DNA from 3 places in the Undibacterium sp. Tian12W genome. Region 1 is predicted to be linked to each of the others. Evidence: predicted binding sites of a transcription regulator. Region 1 holds the regulator's gene; each other region holds the start of a gene.

Region 1 (7,779 bases):
TTTGATGCCAGCGCAGGCACGAGGATCAGCAGCGGCACCACGGCCAGATCCTGGAACAGCAGCACGCTGATAATCTGCCTGCCATGCAGGCTTTCCAGCTCCAGCCTTTCCGTCAGCATTTTCGAGACGATGGCGGTTGAGGACATCGCCAATGCGCCGCCAAGGGCGAATGAGGCTTCCCAACTGATCTGGAACATGCCTGGTAAAAAGCGGCTGGCTACCCAGCCAAATACCATGCTGGTCAGTATAGTGACCAGTACCTGCGCCATCCCGAGGCCAAATACCGCCTTGCGCATGGCCATGAGTTTGGACAGCGAGAACTCCAGTCCTATCGAAAACATCAGGAAGACCACGCCAAATTCGGCCAGTTCATGGGTCACGGCACTGTCTTCTGCCATGCCAAAACCGTGCGGGCCTATGAAGATGCCAACCACCAGATAACCCAGCATGGGCGGTAGTTGCAGCATACGGAATGCGACCACGCCCAATACGGCAGCAGCCAGCAATAAAAGTGTGGTGTCCAGTCCTGTCATGTCGCCTATTATTGCCGATTTATCGCCTTGCTATCCTGCTTTTGGGCAAACATAATTCATTACGTTACAACTGGCAAAGTTTTTGCTTTGAGGATTTCGTTTATACTTCTGGCATGAATGAACTGAATGCACCTTTAACTTTTAAACAACAAGCACCGACAGACCCGGCTGTCGCAGCGCAACGCGCCCTGAAACTGGCTCGCGAGACCCTGCAAATCGAGGCTGACGCCCTGCTTGCCCTGCAAAAACGCCTGGGCAATGGCGATGCTGCCGGATTCGCACAGGCAGTCAGCATGTTGTTGGCATGCCACGGTAGGGTCGTGGTTTCTGGCATAGGCAAGTCTGGTCATATTGCGCGCAAGATTGCGTCGACCTTTGCCTCCACCGGCACCCCATCGTTTTTTGTCCATCCGGCTGAGGCTGCCCATGGGGACCTGGGCATGGTGACACCGCAGGATGTGTTTATCGCCATCTCTTATTCTGGCGAAGCATCTGAGTTGATGTCTATCCTGCCTATCATCAAGCGTCTGGGTGTAAAACTGATTGCCATGACCGGCAACCCGGAATCCAGTCTGGGCAAACTGGCTGATATTCATTTGAACCTGCATGTAGACAAAGAAGCCTGCCCGCTGAACCTGGCACCAACGGCCAGCACCACAGTCACGCTGGCACTCGGTGATGCCCTGGCGGTGGCGGTGCTGGATGCACGAGGTTTTCGCGAAGAAGACTTTGCCCGCTCCCACCCTGGTGGATCACTCGGTCGCCGTCTGCTGACGCACGTCAGGGATGTCATGCGCACCAATGGAGACATCCCGCAGGTGGGGCCAGAAACCAGCCTGAAAACTGCGCTGCTGGAAATTACCAAAAAAGGTATGGCGATGACTGCCGTAGTGGATGAACAGCAGCAGGTGCTGGGCATCTTCACCGATGGTGACTTGCGCCGCCTGATGGATGGCACGCGTGATTTCACCCAGTTGCGCATTGCCGATGTCATGAACCACGCGCCGCGCCGCATACGCCCGGAACAATTGGCTGTCGAAGCCGTCGAAGTCATGGAAACTTACCGCATCAACCAGTTGCTGGTCGCTGACGACAGCGGCAAGCTGGTGGGTGCCTTGCATATCCATGACCTGACCAGGGCCAAGGTGATCTGATGAATAATCCTGTAGATTCTGTAGAAAGAGCCAGCAAAGTCCGGCTCATGATTTTTGATGTCGATGGCATACTGACTGATGGCAGCCTGTACTTTGGGCCAGACGGCGAAATGATGAAATGCTTTAATGTGCTGGATGGGCAAGGTATCAAGCTCTTGCAACAGGCAGGCATTATCACGGCCATCATCAGTGCGCGGCAATCGGCCATCGTCAGCAAGCGAGCGGCTGATCTTGGCATCAGCCATGTCAGCCAGGGTATCCATGACAAGAAGAGTGCATTTCTTGACCTGCTGGCGAAGCTGGATATCCCTGCTGAACACTGCGGCTTTATCGGTGACGACGTGATTGATTTACCGATACTGACCAGGGTTGGCTTTGCAGCCAGCGTACCGAATGCCCATGCTGAAGTACAACAACGTGTTCAGTACATCACCAGAGCCAGTGGCGGCCAGGGTGCTGCGCGCGAAGTCTGCGACTTCATCCTGCGTGCCCAGGGCAAATATGAACAGGCTTTACAAGCATATCTGACATGAAACCCCAAATGACCATAGACCGCTTCCGCATCTGGCTGGCCGTGATCCTGCTGGGCGTGATCACCATGGGCACGATCTGGGTCATGGAAGTCATACGCCGGCATGCCGACGATGAGCAAAACCGCACTTCCGCCAGATCAGCGCCTGATTACTATGTCGAGAAATTCAATTTCATCCGGTTATCGAACAATGGCAAGGCCAATTACCATATCACTGGTGACAGCCTGGTGCATTTGCCGCGGACTGACAATATAGAAATCAAGCACCCGCAGATCAACAGCTTTGACAAGGACAGACCACCGCTGCATCTGCGTGCTGAACTCGCCGTGGTATCGCAAAAATCATCGCTGACCACGCCCAAGCGCGAGCATGACATGGTTCATCTGTATGACAATGTCAGCATGGAAAGGCCCGAGGGCCTGAGTTCACAATTCGTGCGTGTGGAGTCTGATTATCTTTTGCTCCTGCCGGATGACGATATCGTTAAAACCGACAAACCGGTTTCAATTACGACCGGCAAACTGCACTCAACTGCAACTGGCATGATTGCCAATAATTCAACCCAAGGCCTGGAATTGCTGAGCAAGGTTTACATTCAACTCAAGAAACGTGAACCCGCCCCCAAAACCGGGAATAAATAAGCAAGAAAGCGAATATGCACATGATCAAAACATCATTTAGCGTCACACGCTTGATCAGCCTGGCCTGCCTGGGCCTGGCCTGTGTTTCTGCGAATGCAGAAAAAGCCGATAGTAATAAAGAAACCATCATCAAAGCAGGTTATGGCATCAGTGATGGCAAAGCCAGCGTCAGCAGATTATCCAAGGGCGTGTCCCTGGTGCGCGGCACCCTGACCGTCACTTCTGAGAGTGCCGTCGTGACCGAAGCCCCGAATGGCGATCAGTTTGTTGTTCTGACAGGTGGCAGTGGCCGCAAAGTCACCTTCCGCCAGAAACGCGATGGTGGCCCTGATCTGTGGGTAGATGGCGAAGCTGACCGTGCTGAATACAACCAGAGTACAGAAATCGTCAAATTCATTTCCAAGGCCAAGGTACGCTACCTCGAAGGCAAACGCGTCACCCAGGAACAGGAAGGTGAATACCTGTCTTATGACAGCAAGAATGATGTTTTTGTTGGCACGAATTCGACCAGTGGCCAGCATGTAGATGGTTCAGGCAATATCACCATCACCTTGCAACCAAAACCAGAAAAACAGGCTAAATAAGATGACTGCACAGTCAAGCAGCACCTTGCTTGTCAAGGGCTTGCAAAAGCGCTATGGCGCGCGCCAGGTCGTGCGCGATGTCTCACTGCTATTGAAAAGTGGCGAAGTCGTGGGTTTGCTGGGCCCGAATGGCGCAGGCAAAACCACTTCGTTTTACATGATCGTCGGCCTGGTACCTTCCGACGCAGGGGATATCACGATCGATGACGTGAATATTTCTCAACTGCCTATCCATGAACGCGCCGTACTGGGTTTGTCTTACCTGCCGCAAGAAGCTTCGGTATTTCGCAAGCTGACGGTAGAGGACAATATCCGTGCCGTACTCGAATTGCAAAAAGACAGCGAAGGCAAATATCTCGGTGCCAAGAAAATTGAGCAAAGGCTCAATGCCCTGCTGGCAGATTTGCAGATAGAAAAAATACGTGAAAGCCAGGCCTTGTCACTGTCAGGTGGTGAACGCCGCCGCGTCGAAATTGCCCGCGCACTCGCGACCAACCCACGCTTTGTCTTGCTCGATGAGCCCTTTGCCGGTGTTGATCCTATCGCCGTCATCGAAATTCAACGCATCGTGCGCTTCCTCAAGGAACGCGGCATAGGTGTCTTGATCACCGATCATAATGTACGCGAAACCCTGGGCATCTGCGATCACGCCTATATCATCAACCAGGGCGCGGTACTTGCCAGCGGCAAGCCTGACGACATCATACAAAATGAATCTGTACGTCGCGTTTATCTCGGAGAACACTTCCGGATGTGACGGGAATCATCATGAAACAAAGCCTGCAACTACGTACCTCACAACATCTGGCCTTAACGCCGCAATTGCAGCAATCAATACGATTATTGCAGTTATCCACTTTGGAATTGCATCAGGAGCTGGAGACGCTGCTGACCGATAACCCCATGCTGGAACGTGTCGATGATCCCCTCGATCACGCCGTACGCCTGCTGGCCGATGGTGCCATCAATACCAGCAGTACTTCTGCAGATGCCGGCATGGAAGCACCGGCAGCAAGAGAAGACAGTGACAGGTCAGCAGAACCGACTGCCGCAGATGCAGAAACCGTCATCAGCAATGACAGCACCACTTCCAGCGAAGAAGACTGGGGCTTTGATGATGTACAGCATGGCAGCAAATCTGGCGATGATGAAGATGGCCGCCCGCAGCTCGGTGCAGCCCATATCACCCTGCGTGAGCACTTGCAGGAACAGATGCGTCTTAACCTGCGCGAACCGCGTGACCGTGCCCTGGTCGAGTTGATGATCGATGCGCTCGACAATAACGGTTACCTGACCGAAACATTAGATGAAATACATGCCAGTTTACCACTGGAACTGTGCGTAGAACCAGAAGAGCTGGCGTTTGCGCTGAACATGCTGCAAAGCTTTGATCCGGCAGGTGTCGGTGCGCGCAGCCCGTCTGAATGCCTGGCCTTGCAAATCAGGCGTCTGCCAAAAGTTGCTTTCGTCACACGCAGGCTGGCATTGCAAATTGTTGAAACACAACTGGCTTTATTTGCACAAAGAGATTTCACCAAACTCAAGAAAATCTTCGATTGCGACGACGAAGATTTGCGCGATGCACAAACCATTATCCGCCTGTGCAAACCACGACCTGGCCTGGCCTTTGCTGCCGATGAATCGGACTATGTCGTACCAGATGTGATCGTCAGAAAATCCGGCAACGGCTGGCAAGTCATGCTGAATCAGGATGTCATGCCCAGGCTGCGGGTAAGCAGCATGTATGCCAACATCATGAAGCAAAACCGTGGCGAGGCTGGCATGGGCGCGCAATTGCAGGAAGCCCGCTGGCTCATCAAGAATATGCGGCAACGTTTTGAGACTATATTGCGCGTTGCACAAGCCATAGTCGAAAGGCAACGCAATTTTTTCACGCACGGTGCTGTTGCAATGCGCCCCCTTGTTTTGCGCGAAATTGCTGATACACTAGGATTACACGAGAGCACTATCTCACGTGTAACAACCCAAAAATACATGTTGACCCCACATGGCATGTTTGAGTTGAAGTACTTTTTCGGCAGCCATGTCGCGACGGAAACAGGGGGTGAAGCATCTTCCACCGCGATACGTGCACTCATCAAGCAGTTGATAGGAGCAGAAGACCAGAAAAGCCCACTCTCTGATAGCAAAATTGCAGACATGCTGGGTGAACAGGGCATGGTAATTGCCCGACGGACAGTTGCCAAATACCGTGAAGCCCTCAAAATCCCCCCAGTCAGTTTGCGTAAATCTTTGTAAGCAGTCCTTGTAATCACGGTTTGAATTGCTATATATGATTTAGCTCAAGGCAAATAAATGCTGAGAGCGTATCGTTATAGCAAGCAACATCACTATAGGAGCACAGTATGAATCTCACCATCAGTGGACATCACGTCGAAGTAACTCCTGCAATTCGTGAATATGTACATACCAAACTAGAACGTATCAGGCGGCATTTCGACCAGGTCATTGATATCGCCGTCATCCTGACGGTGGACAAGCTCCGGGAAAAGGAAAAACGACACAAAGCCGACATCAATTTGCATATCAGCGGTAAAGATATTCACGTTGAAAGCCTGGCGCATGATCTGTATGCAGCAATCGATGCACTGGTAGATAAACTTGATCGCCAGGTCATCAAGCATAAAGATAAAATGCAAGACCATCAGCACGACGCCATCAAGCACATACCTGATCCGGCATCGGCTTCATAAGACCCCAGTCCTTACCCTGACAGGGTTGTGGACATCCAAAACAAGGACGCTAGAAGGCGTCCTTTTTGTTGGGTGAATGGTTTTGAGGTTAACAATTTACATCAATCAGTAACTGAATTACTCTGAGACAATCCGCATACATATTAACGTCATTCCAGCGTGCTATTAGCTGGAATCCAGTGGCGTTCGCGGCATGCCATGTCGCTCGTTAAATGACGTACTTTGACTAAAACGTTTGTCCCCTGTCGATACAAGCCGGGGCAAAAAGCTTCAAGTAATGTGCGCACGTATTATGTCTGTGATTAGTTGCTTCAACAATCGTGGTACTTAGCTGCACTTTCCGAGTATTGAAGATAGTATTCATTCACTGTATTGTAAGGTTAACTGTTCAAATTCAGTAAATGTTCAATCACAAAATGGAAAGTTTTATGGATAAGCTGAAACAAATTCTCACTCAAGAAGATACAGTCTTATTCATTGGGTCTGGAATATCATTATGGTCAGGGCTTCCATCTTGGTCAGGACTAATTGAAGAACTTGCGAAATTTGTCGAATCAGTAGGTGCCAACGCCGAGCTTGTTCGTGCGGAGGTTGGCCGTGGTGACCTATTACAAGCTGCAAGCTACGGGTTTGATAAATTAACGAAGCAGCAGATTGGCGACTTTATTCGGGCCACATGTCGATATGGCGTCGCTAGACCGCATGATATTCACAGAAAAATTGTAGCTTTGAGAACCCGCTGCTTTGTCACAACGAACTACGATAATCTCATTGAAGAAGCTCTCCGGCAATGGCAACCAGATCGATTTTTCCGTCCACCAATAACGAATCGACATCTGACTGAAACCGCCGAAATTATCCACGCTCGCGCCATTGACTTTGTCTTTAAGCCTCACGGTGATGCGGCAGACAGTGACAGCATAATTCTGACGCGCGAGCAGTATCGACAATTACTTCCTCAAGGAGAACGACAGAATGCATTAGAATCTTTGAAAATACTGCTAGCAAGTCGACCAGTTGTTTACCTTGGGTTTGGTTTGCGAGATCCAGATTTTCTTTACGTCCGGGATCTACTTGCGAATACTTACAAAGGTGGCACTCGTGACCACTATGCCATTATGGCCGACTTGACTGAGGCGGAAACTGACTACTGGAGACGTAACTATGGCATCCACCTCGTTAATTACACAACAACAATTAATCAGAACGGGACGAAAGAGCATACCCGTCTGCTCGATCTTCTTGACTCGCTTTCTAGGCCTGAATCAACGGCCTCAGCTCCAAGCCTAAATGATACATGCAATGACGCGTGCTCCCCAGACCAAGTTCTTTCATTGGCACGTCACGCAGCGCGATTGTCACGTGCACCAAAGGTAATTCCTGAGTTCGAAATCCGAGTGCATACAGAGCTTAGTACTAAGAGACACAGCAATTTTTACCAGCAATCGAACAAATTTGACCACTACGCAGTTGACAAATTTTTAGCTGAGGGGCCAGAACGCGCCATTCTTGTTGGATTACCAGGCGCAGGAAAATCATATGCGCTTCAGCAAGCCGCAGCGAGATTGGCGGACAAGCTTCATGAAATCTGTCTTTCAGAACCGTTCGACGAATCGTCTG
Region 2 (7,779 bases), on a different contig from region 1:
GATTTGAATTTTTCATCTTCTTCACGTTGCACCAGTGGTATGACCTGGTCTTTGCTGCGTACCTTGGCTTGCACGAAAGTGAAGCCGCCAAACCAGACCATGTCCAGTTTCTTGTTGATCAGTCCTTCTACCGATGCGGCATAATCAGTGACGGGTATGAATTCTACCTTCATGCCCAGTTTCTTTTCCAGCATGGTACCTAGTGGTTTGAACTTGCGTTGTAATTCAGTTGGTGCTTCGTCAGGTATGGCGGATACACGCAAGACCTGTTGTGCTTGCGCCACGCCCGCAAACGCCAGCAAACCTAAGGCCGCGATCATGCTGCGACGGGATACGGAAAAGCATGAAACAGAATTCGTCATAATATGTCCTTATATGCTCTAATGTGGTCTGAAAAGCGCGGGGCAATCAATGGCAGGCCCGCATTAGTGGCCTGTATTCAATGACAGTTGTTAATGACTGATAGATTTATGCAAGGTACCTGCGGGTGCTGTAGTTTGGGTATTGAATTGCTGCAGGGGCAGGAAATAGCTTTGATTGCGGCCAGCCTTTTTGGCTTCATACAGTGCTGCGTCAGCGCACTTGAGCAAGGCATTGGCATCAACGTCTGGATGCTTGTGGTAATTGCTAAAGCCTATGCTGACGCTGATGCGCTGGCTGATGTGTGATTTGAAATGCGGTATGTTCAGATCCCAGACTGCAGTACGCAGTTTTTCTGCAAACTGCATGGCTGTGTCCGGTGCCATATTAGGCAGCATCAGGATGAATTCCTCACCACCGAAACGTGCCAGCACATCAGTCGCCCTGAGTAATTGCTTGCGCAGGGCTGCGGCCACCTGTATCAAGGCTTTGTCACCTGCCACATGACCATAGTTATCGTTATATTCCTTGAAGTAATCTATATCGACCATGAAGACTGTCAGAGGAACATTGTGGCGTACCGCATGGCCCATGGCCATTTTGTAGTGTTCATCAAAGAAACGGCGGTTATAGATGCCAGTCAGGCTGTCGGTAGTGGCTTCGCGCTTCAAGGCTTCAGAATGTGTGCGCAGGATTTTTTCGCGCTTGATGGACGTCGTTGAATCACTGATCTGTATCAGGCACTGACGTGTGCCATCTTCCGCTGCAATAGGGGTGATGGTGACGGACTGGTCTATGCGTTTTTTCTCAACATCCTGTTCGCTACGCTGGAACAGGGGTAAAGGGGAGCGGTGCAGGGCGTTCGACAAGACGACGGGCAAGCCATAGCTCAGGGTGTTGGTAATTGCGCTTAATATGGCACGGCTGGGCAGTTCTTCAAAGGCTTCTGAGACATGCTTGCCCATGGCCTGGCTGGCTGGGATGCCGCTATATCTTTCTACCCAACCATTCCATAAGAGTACAGTCTGGTCAGCATCAAGCACAATCAGCCCCAGGCTGATGGTATTTAATATCTCATCCACCCGATAGGCAGAAGCAGGCATCAACTGCGCCATTTAAACAGCTCCCAGAAAACGATCAAGCTGCGTCACCAAATCTGTCAGGGAAGTCGAACTCAGCAAGAAAATCAAATGTCCTTCTGAATGACGGCTTTCTATCGCCAGGTCGATATGCAGCAGTAGGACATAAGGCTGCTGTAGATCATTGCTGACGCGGCGGAAAATTTCTTCTGTGCTGGCCACGGAGTAATCTGGCAGAGAACAGTTCAAGGGAATATTGAGCATATCTGCCATCGCCGACAGGCAGGCATTGAGGATGATATTACCCAGCTCGCACATCGCTTCCTGTTCAAATTCAGCCAGATCTTCGAGGCTGATTTGCGAGCCCATCATGTCACGCACGATTTTTAGTGCATGTTCTTCAGTGAACAACAATATGGCTTCTGCTTCAAAAGAGCCGCTGAAAGTCTGGTGTACCGCACCAAAGCGATCACTCTGCAAACCCATGGAAGAAACATCTATTTCTGAGGACTTGCGAATTTCGACCGAGGGAACAGACAGGCGAACTTCTTCACCGACAATATCGCTGAGGCTGGCAGCAGCCCTGCCAGCACCGACATTGAAGACCTCGCTTAAAGCATCGAGATGAAGTTCGGTCAGGGAATTCATTTTCCGCTCGCGAAATAGTTAAGGACAATCGTGATGGATTTTTCAGTCACCGGTTTTGCCACAAAAATGGTGCCTATTGAGGTCGCACGGTTTTGCATGGTGTCTTGCACATTCGCTGAAAAGATGGCGATGCGCACTTCAGGATGTTGCTGCAAAATTTGCTCTGCGGCATCAGTGCCTAGCATGCCTGGCATGTTGATGTCCATCGTGCAAAAATCGGGCTTGTTTTCTATGACTGACTTGATGGCTTCTTCGCCACTGCCCGCCTCAAAAAATTCCCAGTCTGGATGCACTGCTTTGACGTGCGCACGGATCACCATACGGGAAACTTTACTGTCGTCAACAATTAGTATTTTTTTCATAATATTTTTTATGCAAGATAAGTGCACCCAAAGGTTGTGAGTGGCAGCGCAAATTCATTCTACCTTAGAGCGACACAAAATTCGCCCTCCAGATGATCAATTAATGTTTCAAATGATTACGCTTTTTGCTTCAAACGCCGCCACAAAGTCGTTCTGCTGATACCCAGATAGTCTGCCGCTGCTTCACGATTGTGCTTGAATTTTTCCATGATCAGTTCCAGGGGCTCTGTTGCAGCCAGATCGCCAATGTTGCCTGATCTGCCTGCCATCTCTGTGGTGGTCTGTTGTATAGGCTGTTGTATAGGTTGTTGTATATGCAGTTCAGGCAAGATTTTCGCCACGAAAGCGGGTGTCAGTGCTTGCAGGGGTTCTGCCGCCAGGAACAGGGCCAGGCGCTCCATGAGATTGCGTAATTCTCTTACATTTCCTGGCCAGTCATAGGTTTGCAGCAGACTGCTGCAAGTGGCTATTTCAGCATGCAGGTTGGCGTGTGGCCTGGCACCCATGGCAGCCAGCGCATGCTTGAGGCACCATACTGCGAGGGGCAGCAGGTCGTCAGGACGCTGACGCAAAGGAGGCAAGTGCAGGCGCAGTACGGCAAGGCGGAAATACAGGTCAGCACGAAACTTTCCTTCTTTTACCCGGCTTTCGAGGTCGCAATGAGTAGCGCTGACGATACGCACATCTACGGGTATAGGGCGCATGCTGCCCACTCGGTTGATCTCGCGTTCTTCCAATACCCGCAAAAGCCGGGTTTGCAGGGGGAGTGGCATTTCCCCAATTTCATCGAGGAATACTGTCCCTCTGTGGGCAATTTCAAACAAACCTGCATGGCCGCCACGTTTCGAACCTGTAAAAGCCCCTTCTTCATAGCCAAACAGTTCAGATTCCAGCAGGCTTTCGGCAATTGCACCACAATTCACGGCGACGAAGGGCTGGCGTGCCCGCGTGCTCTCCCTGTGTAGCGCCTGAGCCGCCAATTCCTTGCCCGTCCCGGTTTCACCTTGTAACAACACTGTTGCCGGGGAACGGGCAAACAGGGCGATGGACTTGCGGGTGGCTTGCATGATGGCAGACTCACCCCGCAAATCATTCAGGCCATGCTTGGCGCGCAAAGATTCAGCAGCAGGGTGATGTCTGCCTCTGGTGGATTCCAGTCGTGTCAGGCGAGCGATTTCCAGTGCATCATCAAAAGCCTGCCGTATCGATGTGGCGGAATACATGAAAATGCCGGTCAAGCCGGCTTCCTCAGCCAGGTCGGTAATAAGACCCGCGCCGACGATGACCTTGACACCACCCGCCTTGAGCTCACTGATCTGGGCACGCGCATCTTCTTCTGTGACATAAGTGCGTTGTTCCAGCGGGAAGCCGAAGGTCGTCTTGAAATCCGCCAGTTCTGGCATGGTCTCCTGATAATTGATGAGACCTATGGCAGGCGACACCTTGCGCGCTCTTGCCAATGCCTGCATGACATCAAAGCCACTGGCCTTGGCAATAACTACCGGGACGGGCAGGCGGTTCTTGAGATAAGCACCATTAGAGCCTGCTGCAATGACTGCATCACACCTCTCGGTCTGCAGGCGCTCTTTCAGATATTGGGCGGCCTCTTCGAAACCCATGTGTATGGGTTCTATATCGGCGCTGACATCATATTCAACCATGATGTCGCGGAACATATCAAACAGGCGCGAGATGGAGACTGTCCAGATGACAGGTTTGTCGTGGGTATCGCGTAATGCAGAAGGTTGTTTCATGTGCGTTTCAATTGATGTTTCAAAATTCAATATGAAACATCATTATGAAACAAATCTACGCCCTTGCACAGATTTTATTCTGGCATCGACGCGAATAAGTAGTTGATTTATATACATATCAGCCTGAAACATCAGGGAGAGTGAAAAGCTGGCACGCTGATTGCAATATGCTGCCCAGAATCTGTTCATTAACCTGAAAGCATACACATGAGTACATACTCCGCAGGTGCCGCCTTCCGCAAGGCGATGCAGGAAGAATCCCCGCTGCAAGTAGTTGGTGCAATCAATGCCAACCATGCCTTGCTGGCAAAACGTGCCGGTTTCAAGGCGATTTACCTTTCTGGTGGCGGTGTCGCTGCTGGTTCCCTGGGCTTACCTGACCTGGGTATTTCCAATCTCGATGACGTATTGACAGACGTACGCCGTATTACCGATGTCTGCGACTTGCCTTTGCTGGTCGATGTGGATACCGGTTTTGGTTCCTCTGCCTTCAATGTGGCACGTACCGTCAAATCCATGATCAAGTTTGGCGCCGCTGCCATACATATCGAAGACCAGGTAGGTGCCAAGCGTTGCGGCCATCGCCCTGGCAAAGAGATCGTCAGCAAGCAGGAAATGGTAGATCGCGTCAAGGCGGCAGTCGATGCCCGTACTGACGACAATTTCGTTATCATGGCGCGTACCGATGCACTGGCAGTTGAAGGTCTGGAAGCGGCGATAGACCGTGCTTTAGCATGCGTAGAGGCTGGTGCCGACATGATCTTCCCGGAAGCCATCACTGAACTGGCGATGTACAAGCAATTCGCCAATGCTGTCAAAGTACCTATCCTGGCAAATATCACTGAATTTGGCGCTACTCCTTTATATTCTGTCGAAGAACTGGCCGCTGTGGATGTGGGCCTGGTCTTGTATCCATTGTCCGCTTTCCGTGCGATGAACAAGGCAGCAGAAAACGTCTATGGCGCAATACGTCGTGATGGTACGCAAAAGAATGTCGTCGATACCATGCAAACCCGTATGGAATTGTATGAGCGCATCAACTACCACGACTTTGAGCAAAAGCTCGATGCCCTGTTTGCTCAGCAAAAAGCCAAATAATAATGATATAAGCTGTCCCGTCCTTGTGCCACATCAAGTTGGCGGATGGGAACAGCCCTGAATATGAACCTCTGGAGAAATAATCATGACTGAAGCAGTTCCTTTCAAACCTAAGAAATCCGTCGCCCTGTCTGGCGTTACTGCTGGCAATACTGCCTTGTGCACGGTAGGTAAAACCGGTAATGACCTGCATTACCGCGGTTACGATATCCTGGACGTGGCAGATGCCTGTGAGTTTGAAGAAATTGCCCATTTGCTGGTGCACGGCAAATTGCCTACTGTTGCAGAATTGCGTGGCTACAAAGCCAAACTGAAGGCCCTGCGCGGCTTGCCAGCGAATGTCAAGGCGGCACTGGAATGGCTGCCTGCATCATCCCATCCTATGGATGTCATGCGTACTGGTGTTTCCGCACTGGGTTGCGTATTGCCAGAAAAAGATGACCACAATCACCCAGGTGCACGCGACATCGCTGACCGTCTGATGGCATCGCTGGGTTCCATGCTGCTGTACTGGTATCACTATAGCCATAATGGCAAACGCATAGAAACGGAAACGGATGATGAGTCCATAGGCGGCCATTTCCTGCATTTGCTGCATGGTGAAAAACCAAGCGCATCCTGGGAAAAAGCCATGCATACATCGCTGATCCTGTATGCAGAACATGAGTTCAATGCATCTACCTTTACTGGCCGCGTCATCGCTGGCACAGGTTCTGACATGTATTCCGCTATCACCGGCGCGATCGGTGCCTTGCGTGGCCCTAAACATGGTGGTGCCAACGAAGTCGCGTTTGAAATCCAGAAGCGTTACGACAACCCTGATGAAGCAGAGGCAGATATCAAGAAACGTGTAGAAAACAAGGAAGTCGTCATCGGTTTCGGTCACCCTGTGTACACGATCTCTGATCCACGTAACAAGGTCATCAAGGAAGTGGCGCGCAACCTGTCCAAAGAAGCTGGCGCAATGAAGATGTTTGATATCGCCGAACGTCTGGAAACAGTGATGTGGGATATCAAGAAAATGTTCCCTAACCTTGACTGGTTCTCTGCTGTGTCTTACCACATGATGGGTGTGCCGACTGCCATGTTCACGCCTTTGTTCGTGATTGCGCGCACGTCCGGTTGGGCTGCGCACATCATAGAACAGCGTATCGATAACAAGATCATTCGTCCAAGTGCCAATTATGTCGGCCCTGAAGATCTGAAATTTGTTCCATTGAACAAGCGTAAATAAGCGCAAATAAATCAACGAGAATAAATCAACGAAAATAAATCAACGAAAATAAATAAGCCAGAGGTTGTAATATGAAAGTGCAGGCAGACCTGTCCAGACTCAGCATCAGACGCGCTGTGAGGCAGGATCTGCCGCGCCTGCTGGAACTCATCGCCGATGATGACCTGGGCAAGAACCGTGAAGGTGTAGGCTCGGAGGAGGCATGTTATGCCGAGGCCTTTGAGCGTATAACAGCCGACGACAATCAGTTCCTCATGGTGGCCGAGCTGGATGGCCGCATCATCGCCATGCAGCAGGTCACTTTCATCCCCGGCCTCAGCAGGAAAGGTTCTACCCGCGCCATGATAGAAAGCGTGCGGGTTGATGGCTATCTGCGCGGGCAGGGCATAGGCCACTGGTTCATAGAACAGGCCATCGCCCTTGCACGTGAACGCGGTTGCCAACTGGTGCAACTGACCAGCGACAAAAAGCGCATACAGGCGCACAGGTTCTATGGAAGCATGGGCTTCACAGCATCACATGAAGGATTCAAGCTGCAGCTCTGAATTGTAACTATGGGTTGTAACTCTGAGTTGCTGTCTTATCTCTTCTGAACACCGAATACTAATTTTAAAAAAATAGCGAGCCATGAATACTCAATTCCGCAAGCCACTACCTGGCACTACTCTGGATTACTTTGATACACGTGAAGCAGTAGATGCCATCGTGACAGGTGCCTATGACAAGCTGCCATACACCTCACGCGTGCTGGCAGAAAACCTGGTGCGCCGCTGCGACCCGGCTACGCTGACTGATTCACTGCGCCAGTTCATAGAACGCAAGCGCGACCTGGATTTTCCGTGGTTCCCGGCTCGTGTGGTTTGCCATGATATTTTGGGCCAGACTGCGTTGGTCGATCTGGCGGGTTTACGCGATGCGATTGCCCTGCAAGGTGGTGACCCGGCACTTGTGAATCCTGTCGTGCCTACCCAACTGGTAGTCGATCACTCTCTGGCGGTCGAATGCGGTGGTTTTGATCCCGACGCCTTCGACAAAAATCGTGCGATTGAAGACAGGCGCAATGAAGACAGGTTTGACTTCATCAACTGGACCAAAAAGGCATTCAAGAATGTTGATGTGATCCCACCTGGCAATGGCATCCTGCACCAGATCAATCTGGAACGCATGTCGCCAGTCGTGCAAGTGACTGATGGCGTAGCTTATCCAGATACTTTGGTCGGTACCGACAGTCATACACCCATGGT
Region 3 (7,779 bases), 160 kb from region 1:
TCGGCGATTCTTCTACGTCGAAGACTTAATTCTGCAATTGAATAATTTTTGTCAGCGATCATGCTTGAAGCTCCTTCCCCTTCAAGGGGAAGGTTGGGATGGGGATGGGTTTCTGTAGCAAAATCATTTACAGCCAATCGACTGAAACCCATCCCCACCCTAACCCTCCCCTTGAAAGGGAGGGAATTTACTCGTTATTGTTTGTCAAGGACATTATTCCGGACAGCAGTGAGCCTGCGCAGGAATGACGAAGTGGAGAATATTCTTATTATTGAAGCCGGGACATTAATTGAAGCCCTGGCATTGATTGAAGCACAGACATTGGGTTGATAAGCCGCAACTTGGTGAGTTCAATTCGATCTGCGAAAACTTTGCTTTTATCAGTCCGGTACTTGACACCGAAACTACGTATACGTTTATAAACGCCCAGTGGTGGGTTGATGGGGCTTAATCTGGCGAGACTCCGCATTAATCTACAGGGCTGATAAGAAACTGATAAAAGCATCCTGATGAACCCGTTCCTTACCTGCAAAGTAAAACTTCGGCCTGAACTTTGAAATAACAGGTATTGGGTTGCGGCATAAATAAGCACACCTTTCAATGGGATTCAGGTATTGCAAGAACAGACATTTACCTGATAATCGCCCGGTTTTCTTTTGCCAAACCACAAAAAACTTAATTTTCTGCTTAGATTTCTGCATAAGCATACTCAGAAAACTGCTTAAATTGTAGTCGTATGATGAGTTCGCGGCTGGTCTGTGCTACACTCTGCTGGTTTTTTTGCAGGGCCGCAGGAGCGGCTGTTATCGTAGAAGCTGCGGTAACGACACGCAATTGTGGCTATTTATTCAGTAATTCCGGTTTAGCCGCCAGCAGGCATGATGCCCTTATCTTCGTCAATCAACAGACGCGCCCTGAAGCATACGCGTACTATCCAGATCGAAGCGTTCGCGCGCGATGACGGATTGTGGGATCTTGACGCCCGTATCACTGACTATAAGCCTCGCGATATCACCCTCGCATCAGGCGTGCGCCCGAATGGCAGCGCGCTGCATGACCTCAGCCTGCGCATAACTATTGATTTGCAATTGACCATCGTTGATGTGGAAGCGTCTTCGGATGCCGTACCTTATCCGGGTTATTGCGAAGTCATTACTCCAGATTATAAAAAACTCATCGGTTTGAATTTGTTAAGGCAGTTCCGCCAGGGCGTGAAAGAGCGCATGGCTGGTGTGCAGGGTTGCACCCATCTGACGGAAATGGCACAAATTCTACCCACTGCTGCTGTCCAGGCTTTTGCCGGCGATGTGATCGATACCCGCGACGGGGCGACTGATCACGGCCAGCAGGCGCAGCAACCTTTTCAACTTGATCGCTGTCACGCCCTTCGTACTGACGGGCCGGCGGTTGTTCAATATTACCCACGTTGGGCAAAAGTATCGCCTGACGTGAAATCACCCAGCTAGTTTGTTTGTTTAATTATTTATACCTCAGTGTCTGAAGGGAAGTCGTATGAAAATTCATGAGTATCAGGGTAAAGAAATCCTCCGCAAATTCGGAGTGACAGTACCACGCGGTATTCCATGCCTGTCTGTTGACGAAGCTGTCAAAGCGGCTGAAACGCTGGGCGGACCAGTCTGGGTTGTTAAAGCACAGATACACGCCGGTGGCCGTGGTAAGGGTGGTGGCGTGAAAGTCGCTAAATCCCTAGAACAAGTGCGTGAATACGCTGACGCGATTCTGGGCATGCAACTGGTCACGCATCAGACCAGTGCTGAAGGTCAAAAGGTTCGTCGCCTGTTGATCGAAGAAGGCGCAGATATCAAAAAAGAACTGTATGTCAGTATGGTCACTGACCGTATCAGCCAGCGCGTGGTCTTGATGGCCTCCAGCGAAGGCGGTATGGATATTGAAGAAGTGGCAGAAAAACATCCAGAATTGATCCACAACCTGGCAATCGACCCGACTGCTGGCTTGCAAGATGCTGAAGCGGATGACATCTCCCGCAAAATCGGTGTGCCAGAAGGCTCCATCGCTGACGCACGCGTACAGTTGCAAGGTTTGTACAAAGCCTTCATGGAAACTGACTGCTCCCTGGCTGAGATCAATCCTTTGATCCTGACTGGCTCCGGCAAGGTTATCGCACTGGATGCAAAATTCAACTTCGACGCGAATGCATTGTTCCGTCAACCAGAAATCGTGGCTTACCGCGATCTGGATGAAGAAGATCCAGCTGAAATCGAAGCGTCTAAATTTGACCTGGCTTACATCTCCCTTGACGGCAATATCGGCTGCCTGGTGAATGGTGCCGGTTTGGCGATGGCAACCATGGATACTATCAAACTGTTCGGCGGCGAACCAGCCAACTTCCTCGACGTAGGTGGTGGTGCAACAGCAGAAAAAGTCACTGAAGCCTTCAAGATCATGTTGAAAAATCCAGGCCTGAAAGCCATCCTGGTCAACATTTTCGGCGGCATCATGCGTTGTGACGTGATCGCTGAAGGCGTGATCACTGCATCCAAGGCAGTTTCCCTGCAAGTACCACTGGTTGTGCGTATGAAGGGTACTAACGAAGACATCGGCAAGAAGATGCTGGCTGACTCTGGCCTTCCTATCATCGCGGCTGACACGATGGAAGAAGCAGCACAGAAGGTTGTTGCAGCTGCTGCAGCTCAAGCTTAATAATCGCAAGGAACAGATATGTCCATCCTGATCAATAAAGACACTAAAGTCATCACCCAAGGTATCACTGGCAAAACTGGCCAGTTCCATACTCGCATGTGCCGCGATTACGCAAACGGTAAAAACTGTTTCGTCGCTGGCGTGAACCCGAAAAAAGCTGGCGAAGATTTCGAAGGCATCCCGATTTTTGCTAACGTATCTGAAGCTAAAGCAGCAACTGGCGCGACAGTATCCGTCATCTACGTTCCACCAGCAGGCGCAGCAGCTGCCATCTGGGAAGCCGTTGAAGCTGACCTGGATCTGGCAATTTGCATTACTGAAGGCATCCCTGTCCGTGACATGATGATGTTGAAAGACCGCATGGCTAAGTCCGGCAGCAAAACAAAATTGCTCGGCCCTAACTGCCCAGGTCTGATCACTCCAGACGAAATCAAAATCGGCATCATGCCAGGCCATATCCACCGTAAAGGTCGTATCGGCGTGGTTTCCCGTTCCGGTACTCTGACTTATGAAGCAGTGGGTCAATTGACTGCACTGGGTCTGGGTCAGTCTTCTGCTGTTGGTATCGGTGGTGATCCTATCAATGGTCTGAAACACATCGACATCATGAAGATGTTCAATGATGATCCAGATACTGATGCTGTCATCATGATCGGTGAAATCGGCGGCCCTGATGAAGCGAATGCTTCTTACTGGGTACGCGACAACATGAAGAAGCCGGTTGTTGGCTTCATCGCTGGTGTTACTGCGCCTCCGGGCAAGCGCATGGGCCATGCTGGCGCGCTGATCTCTGGTGGTGCCGATACTGCACAAGCCAAGCTCGACATCATGGAAGAATGCGGCATCAAGGCCACTAAAAACCCGTCAGAGATGGCGCGTTTGTTGAAAGCCATGCTGTAAGCTCAATGCTGTAAAGCTGTCGTAGATGAAAAAGAGTCGCAAATTTTGCGACTCTTTTTTTATTTATGGCCGGGTTTATGGTGGATATCCGTGCAAATAGATTTCCTTAATGTTAAGCTTGAACATCAGTGGTTAATCTCTATTGAATTCAGTATGTTTTGGTATGTTTTGTTTAGCTGATTTGCTTAGTTGATTTGCTTACCTGATGATGCGGCGTATTGCGTCGATAATCAGTGAAGGGGCGAGCAAGAACGCAATTCTGCACACTAGAAACAGAGGGTTTACGCAAAATTTCAGGCTGCGTCATGCCATCGACGCTACATGATGATATGTTACGCGTCGTGTCCAGGTAAGCTGTTTACTGGCGGTGCGGGCAAAGTCAGGAGAATATTTGCTTAAGCCCTGATTAAAATAATTTAAAAATAATTCTAAAATATTATCTGTTTCATATAAATTTATTCACCTCAGGATGTATCCCAACATTTATTGATGTCATACCAGCGTGTACTAGAATTTGCTGCCCTGTCTGATACGGGCTTGGTCAGGTCGCATAACGAAGATGCCATCGTCGTTTGTGCCGACTATGGCTGTGCGGTCCTGGCCGATGGCATGGGGGGATATAACGCGGGCGAAGTCGCCAGCGCCATGACCGCCCAAATCATTGCTGAATATTTATGTAGCAAGATGGATGCCATCTGGTTCCCGTCCATGGGGCCAAGGCCGCTGGCGATGGCACGCTGGATGACAGAGTCAATCGAGCAGGCCAATCGCAATGTCTTGTATACAGCGCTGACCAATCCAGAATGCGCAGGCATGGGCACTACCGTGGTGGTGGCATGCTGTTTGCAAGACAAGCTTTTGCTAGCACACGTCGGTGATTCGCGCGCCTATCGTTATCGTGCGGGCGAGCTGACACGTCTGACGCAGGATCATTCGGTATTGCAGGAACAGATCAATGCAGGCCTGGTGACTGAAGAAGAAGCACGTTATTCTTCTATTAAGAACCTGATCACCAGGGCGGTGGGGACTCTGGAAGAAGTGCATACAGAGTTGCATACACACCATACTGAAGAAGAAGATTTGTATCTGATGTGTTCAGATGGATTGACCGATATGCTCGGGCATGATGAAATCCAATCCTTGATCAGGCAGCACGGGTCTGAGCTTCAGTCTTGTGCCGAAGCCTTGATCGATGCTGCCAAGGACAGGGGCGGGCTGGATAATATTTCCGTAGTCCTGTTCAGGCTGGTGAGTGAAGAAAACAAGTCCTGGTTACAAAGAACATTTACCCGGTAGGTCGGGGATTATGAATTGATGAGAGATTTATGGCGAAAATTATCGTCACCTTTAATGGTTTGGTTCAGCAAGAAATCACTATCAGCAAATCACGCCTTACCGTAGGCCGGCGCCCCAGTAATGATATCGTCATTGATCACCTGACTGTCAGTGGTCAGCATGCCGCAATTGATACTTCTTCCAGTGGCTCTTTTGTACTTGATCTTGGTAGCACCAATGGCACCATGGTCAATGCGCAGCCTGTCAAAAAACATTTGTTGCAGCACGATGATGTCATCGACATCGGTAAATACAAATTGCGTTTCCAGGTAGAAGAGTCAGGCAAGCAGACTTTTGTGCCTGAGCCAGGCCAGGCGCAACCGGCCGCAGTTGAAAAGCCAAGAGCCAAGATCAAGGTCATGACTGGCCCTAATGCAGGTAAGGAACTCAATCTTGTAAAGCCCGTCACTACAATAGGCAGCCCTGGCACCCAGGTCATTGCGATTACCCAGCAAGGCAAGGAATATGTCATTGCACAGGTCGAGGGTAATGCTGCTGCGACCGTCAATACCCAGTCCATCAAAGACAAACCTCATACCCTCAAGCATGCTGACATGATAGAGCTGTCAGGGACAAAAATGGCAGTGATTTTCTACTAGAACTCATTTCGTCCCTGCCTGAGCCACCAGGGCAGGGACAAGCCAGACTTTGAAATTGCCTGGAAAAACTTCCCTTGCTTCATTTGATGGGCCAGATGACCTGGCTGCACATCCACTGCGCATGTGCTTGCGCTTACGCTACATATGTCAGGCAGTTGCCAAGTAAAAAAATTTTCATATTTTCATCAAGTGTTGAAACAATTTTTTACATGACTGACAGACTTGTCAGTCGTCTTTGTGATCTTACACAAACATTGACAAATATTTGCATTGATTAAATTGCAATTGTTGACGCATTTCGTCACTAGTTAATCAATGGCTTATGGAATCGCTGATTTATGCATAAGAAAATGCGAAGTTGCGCAGTAAACACAAACTGGCACGGTGATTGCTACATGTGAACCGTAGTCCCTGATTTCAACTTTTCCTGGAGTTCATAATGAAAGCTATCCCTAAACAGCTGCAACGCGGCTTTACACTGATCGAATTGATGATTGTTGTTGCAATTATCGGTATCTTGGCAGCGATCGCTATCCCTCAGTATTCTGATTACACATCCCGTACTCGTGCAGCTGGCGCGGTTTCGGAACTGGATAGTCTGAAATCTGCAATGGCAATTTGCTACCAAAATGAAGGTGCATGGACTAACTGTGCAACTACAGGTTCTAACGGTATCCCATCTTTCCCAGTTACAACTAAATTCCTGCCAGTAATCCCAACTGCAGCTGGTCTGGGTATCATCACTGCAACACAAACTGGTGCAACTACAACTGCTGGTGTTCCTTTGACACTGACATTGACACCAACAATCTCTTCTGGTCAAGCAAACATGATCTGGACAGCATCTGGCACAGTATGCGATCCAATCCGTGGTTTGAAAGCTGGTCAAGGCGGCTGCCCATAATAGCTGGTTTGATTGTCAAAAAAGCCCACTTCATTGTTGTGGGCTTTTTTTGTTATGAACCTCTGGACAATTTTTTTTAAAGATTCAATTTTATAATGAGGCAACAAATGAAATTAAATATGAAAACCGTGCAACGTGGTTTTACGTTGATCGAATTGATGATTGTTGTTGCAATTATCGGTATCCTGGCAGCGATCGCTATCCCTCAGTATTCTGATTACACATCCCGTACTCGTGCAGCTGGCGCGGTTTCGGAACTGGATAGTCTGAAATCTGCAATGGCAATTTGCTACCAAAATGAAGGTGCATGGACTAACTGTGCAACTACAGGTTCTAACGGTATCCCATCTTTCCCAGTTACAACTAAATTCCTGCCAGTAATCCCAACTGCAGCTGGTCTGGGTATCATCACTGCAACACAAACTGGTGCAACTACAACTGCTGGTGTTCCTTTGACACTGACATTGACACCAACAGTGTCTTCTGGTCAAGCAAACATGATCTGGACAGCATCTGGCACAGTATGCGATCCAATCCGTGGTTTGAAAGCTGGTCAAGGCGGCTGCCCATAATAGCTGGTTTGATTGTCAAAAAAGCCCACTTTATTATGGTGGGCTTTTTTTTTAGCAAGTGATCAAAAATATATTCATAAATGCCAAATATTAAATATGGGAAATTGTTTTTTAGTAATATTTCTCAGCAGATATTGGCAATGAACTCAATTTGTACCAAGTAATGAATGAGACAGCAAAATTATTATTGGCAAGTAAAATTGCAAGTCGAATAATAAAAAACTGCTTATTTGCAATAAGTTAATCGATAGTAAGCGTGTGCTTAATATGTTTTTGACGCTGGGTGAGGCATCTACTACGAAGCTCGCCAAGCGATAGTGAAGCATATTTCATCTCGATAAACTTGTTTTTGCTTACAGACAGAACCTTTACATGTAGGAGTAACAAATGAAATTACCTATGCAAAAAATGCAACGCGGCTTTACGTTGATAGAATTGATGATTGTTGTTGCAATTATCGGCATCCTGGCAGCGATCGCTATTCCTCAGTATTCTGATTACACATCCCGTACCCGTGCTGCCGGTGCAGTTTCAGAACTGCAGAGTTTGAAGAAGGCGATGGCGATTTGTTTCCAGAACGAAGGTGCGTGGACTAACTGTGTAACGACTGGTTCAAATGGCATTCCATCTTTCCCGGTTACGACTAAATTCCTGCCAGTAATCCCGACTGTAGCTGGTCTGGGTATCATCAGTGCAACACAAACTGGCGCAACAACAACTGCTGGTGCTCCTTTGACGATGACACTGACACCAACAATCTCTTCTGGTCAGGCAAACATGATCTGGA

What was found. The regulator sigma-54, encoded in region 1, starts transcription at its own class of promoters, with help from an activator protein. The targets are predictions, from matches to a motif close to TGGCANGNAANCTGCTTT.
Region 2: the regulator sigma-54 is predicted to act here: its motif matches at 4,353-4,370, upstream of prpB (methylisocitrate lyase).
Region 3: the regulator sigma-54 is predicted to act here: its motif matches at 5,894-5,911, upstream of ACO0LI_RS19790 (pilin).

What each region holds. Positions count from the first base shown of each region.
Region 1 covers NZ_JBMPPK010000015.1:9,757-17,535, reverse strand. Annotated here, with positions in the region: gene ACO0LI_RS19135 (monovalent cation:proton antiporter-2 (CPA2) family protein) at 1-533, opposite strand, end outside; gene ACO0LI_RS19130 (KpsF/GutQ family sugar-phosphate isomerase) at 647-1,687, shown strand; gene ACO0LI_RS19125 (KdsC family phosphatase) at 1,687-2,220, shown strand; gene lptC (LPS export ABC transporter periplasmic protein LptC) at 2,217-2,861, shown strand; gene ACO0LI_RS19115 (LptA/OstA family protein) at 2,882-3,445, shown strand; gene lptB (LPS export ABC transporter ATP-binding protein) at 3,447-4,202, shown strand; gene ACO0LI_RS19105 (RNA polymerase factor sigma-54) at 4,214-5,704, shown strand; gene hpf (ribosome hibernation-promoting factor, HPF/YfiA family) at 5,812-6,159, shown strand; gene ACO0LI_RS19095 (SIR2 family protein) at 6,588-7,779, shown strand, end outside.
Region 2 covers NZ_JBMPPK010000018.1:40,492-48,270, reverse strand. Annotated here, with positions in the region: gene ACO0LI_RS21790 (putative selenate ABC transporter substrate-binding protein) at 1-320, opposite strand, end outside; gene ACO0LI_RS21785 (diguanylate cyclase) at 453-1,475, opposite strand; gene ACO0LI_RS21780 (chemotaxis protein CheX) at 1,476-2,087, opposite strand; gene ACO0LI_RS21775 (response regulator transcription factor) at 2,084-2,449, opposite strand; gene prpR (propionate catabolism operon regulatory protein PrpR) at 2,566-4,203, opposite strand; gene prpB (methylisocitrate lyase) at 4,411-5,301, shown strand; gene prpC (bifunctional 2-methylcitrate synthase/citrate synthase) at 5,387-6,535, shown strand; gene ACO0LI_RS21755 (GNAT family N-acetyltransferase) at 6,607-7,080, shown strand; gene acnD (Fe/S-dependent 2-methylisocitrate dehydratase AcnD) at 7,163-7,779, shown strand, end outside.
Region 3 covers NZ_JBMPPK010000015.1:166,425-174,203, forward strand. Annotated here, with positions in the region: gene ACO0LI_RS19760 (hypothetical protein) at 61-330, shown strand; gene ACO0LI_RS19765 (DUF2889 domain-containing protein) at 882-1,466, shown strand; gene sucC (ADP-forming succinate--CoA ligase subunit beta) at 1,498-2,682, shown strand; gene sucD (succinate--CoA ligase subunit alpha) at 2,701-3,582, shown strand; gene ACO0LI_RS19780 (Stp1/IreP family PP2C-type Ser/Thr phosphatase) at 4,072-4,878, shown strand; gene ACO0LI_RS19785 (FHA domain-containing protein) at 4,908-5,516, shown strand; gene ACO0LI_RS19790 (pilin) at 5,956-6,420, shown strand; gene ACO0LI_RS19795 (pilin) at 6,540-6,992, shown strand; gene ACO0LI_RS19800 (pilin) at 7,392-7,779, shown strand, end outside.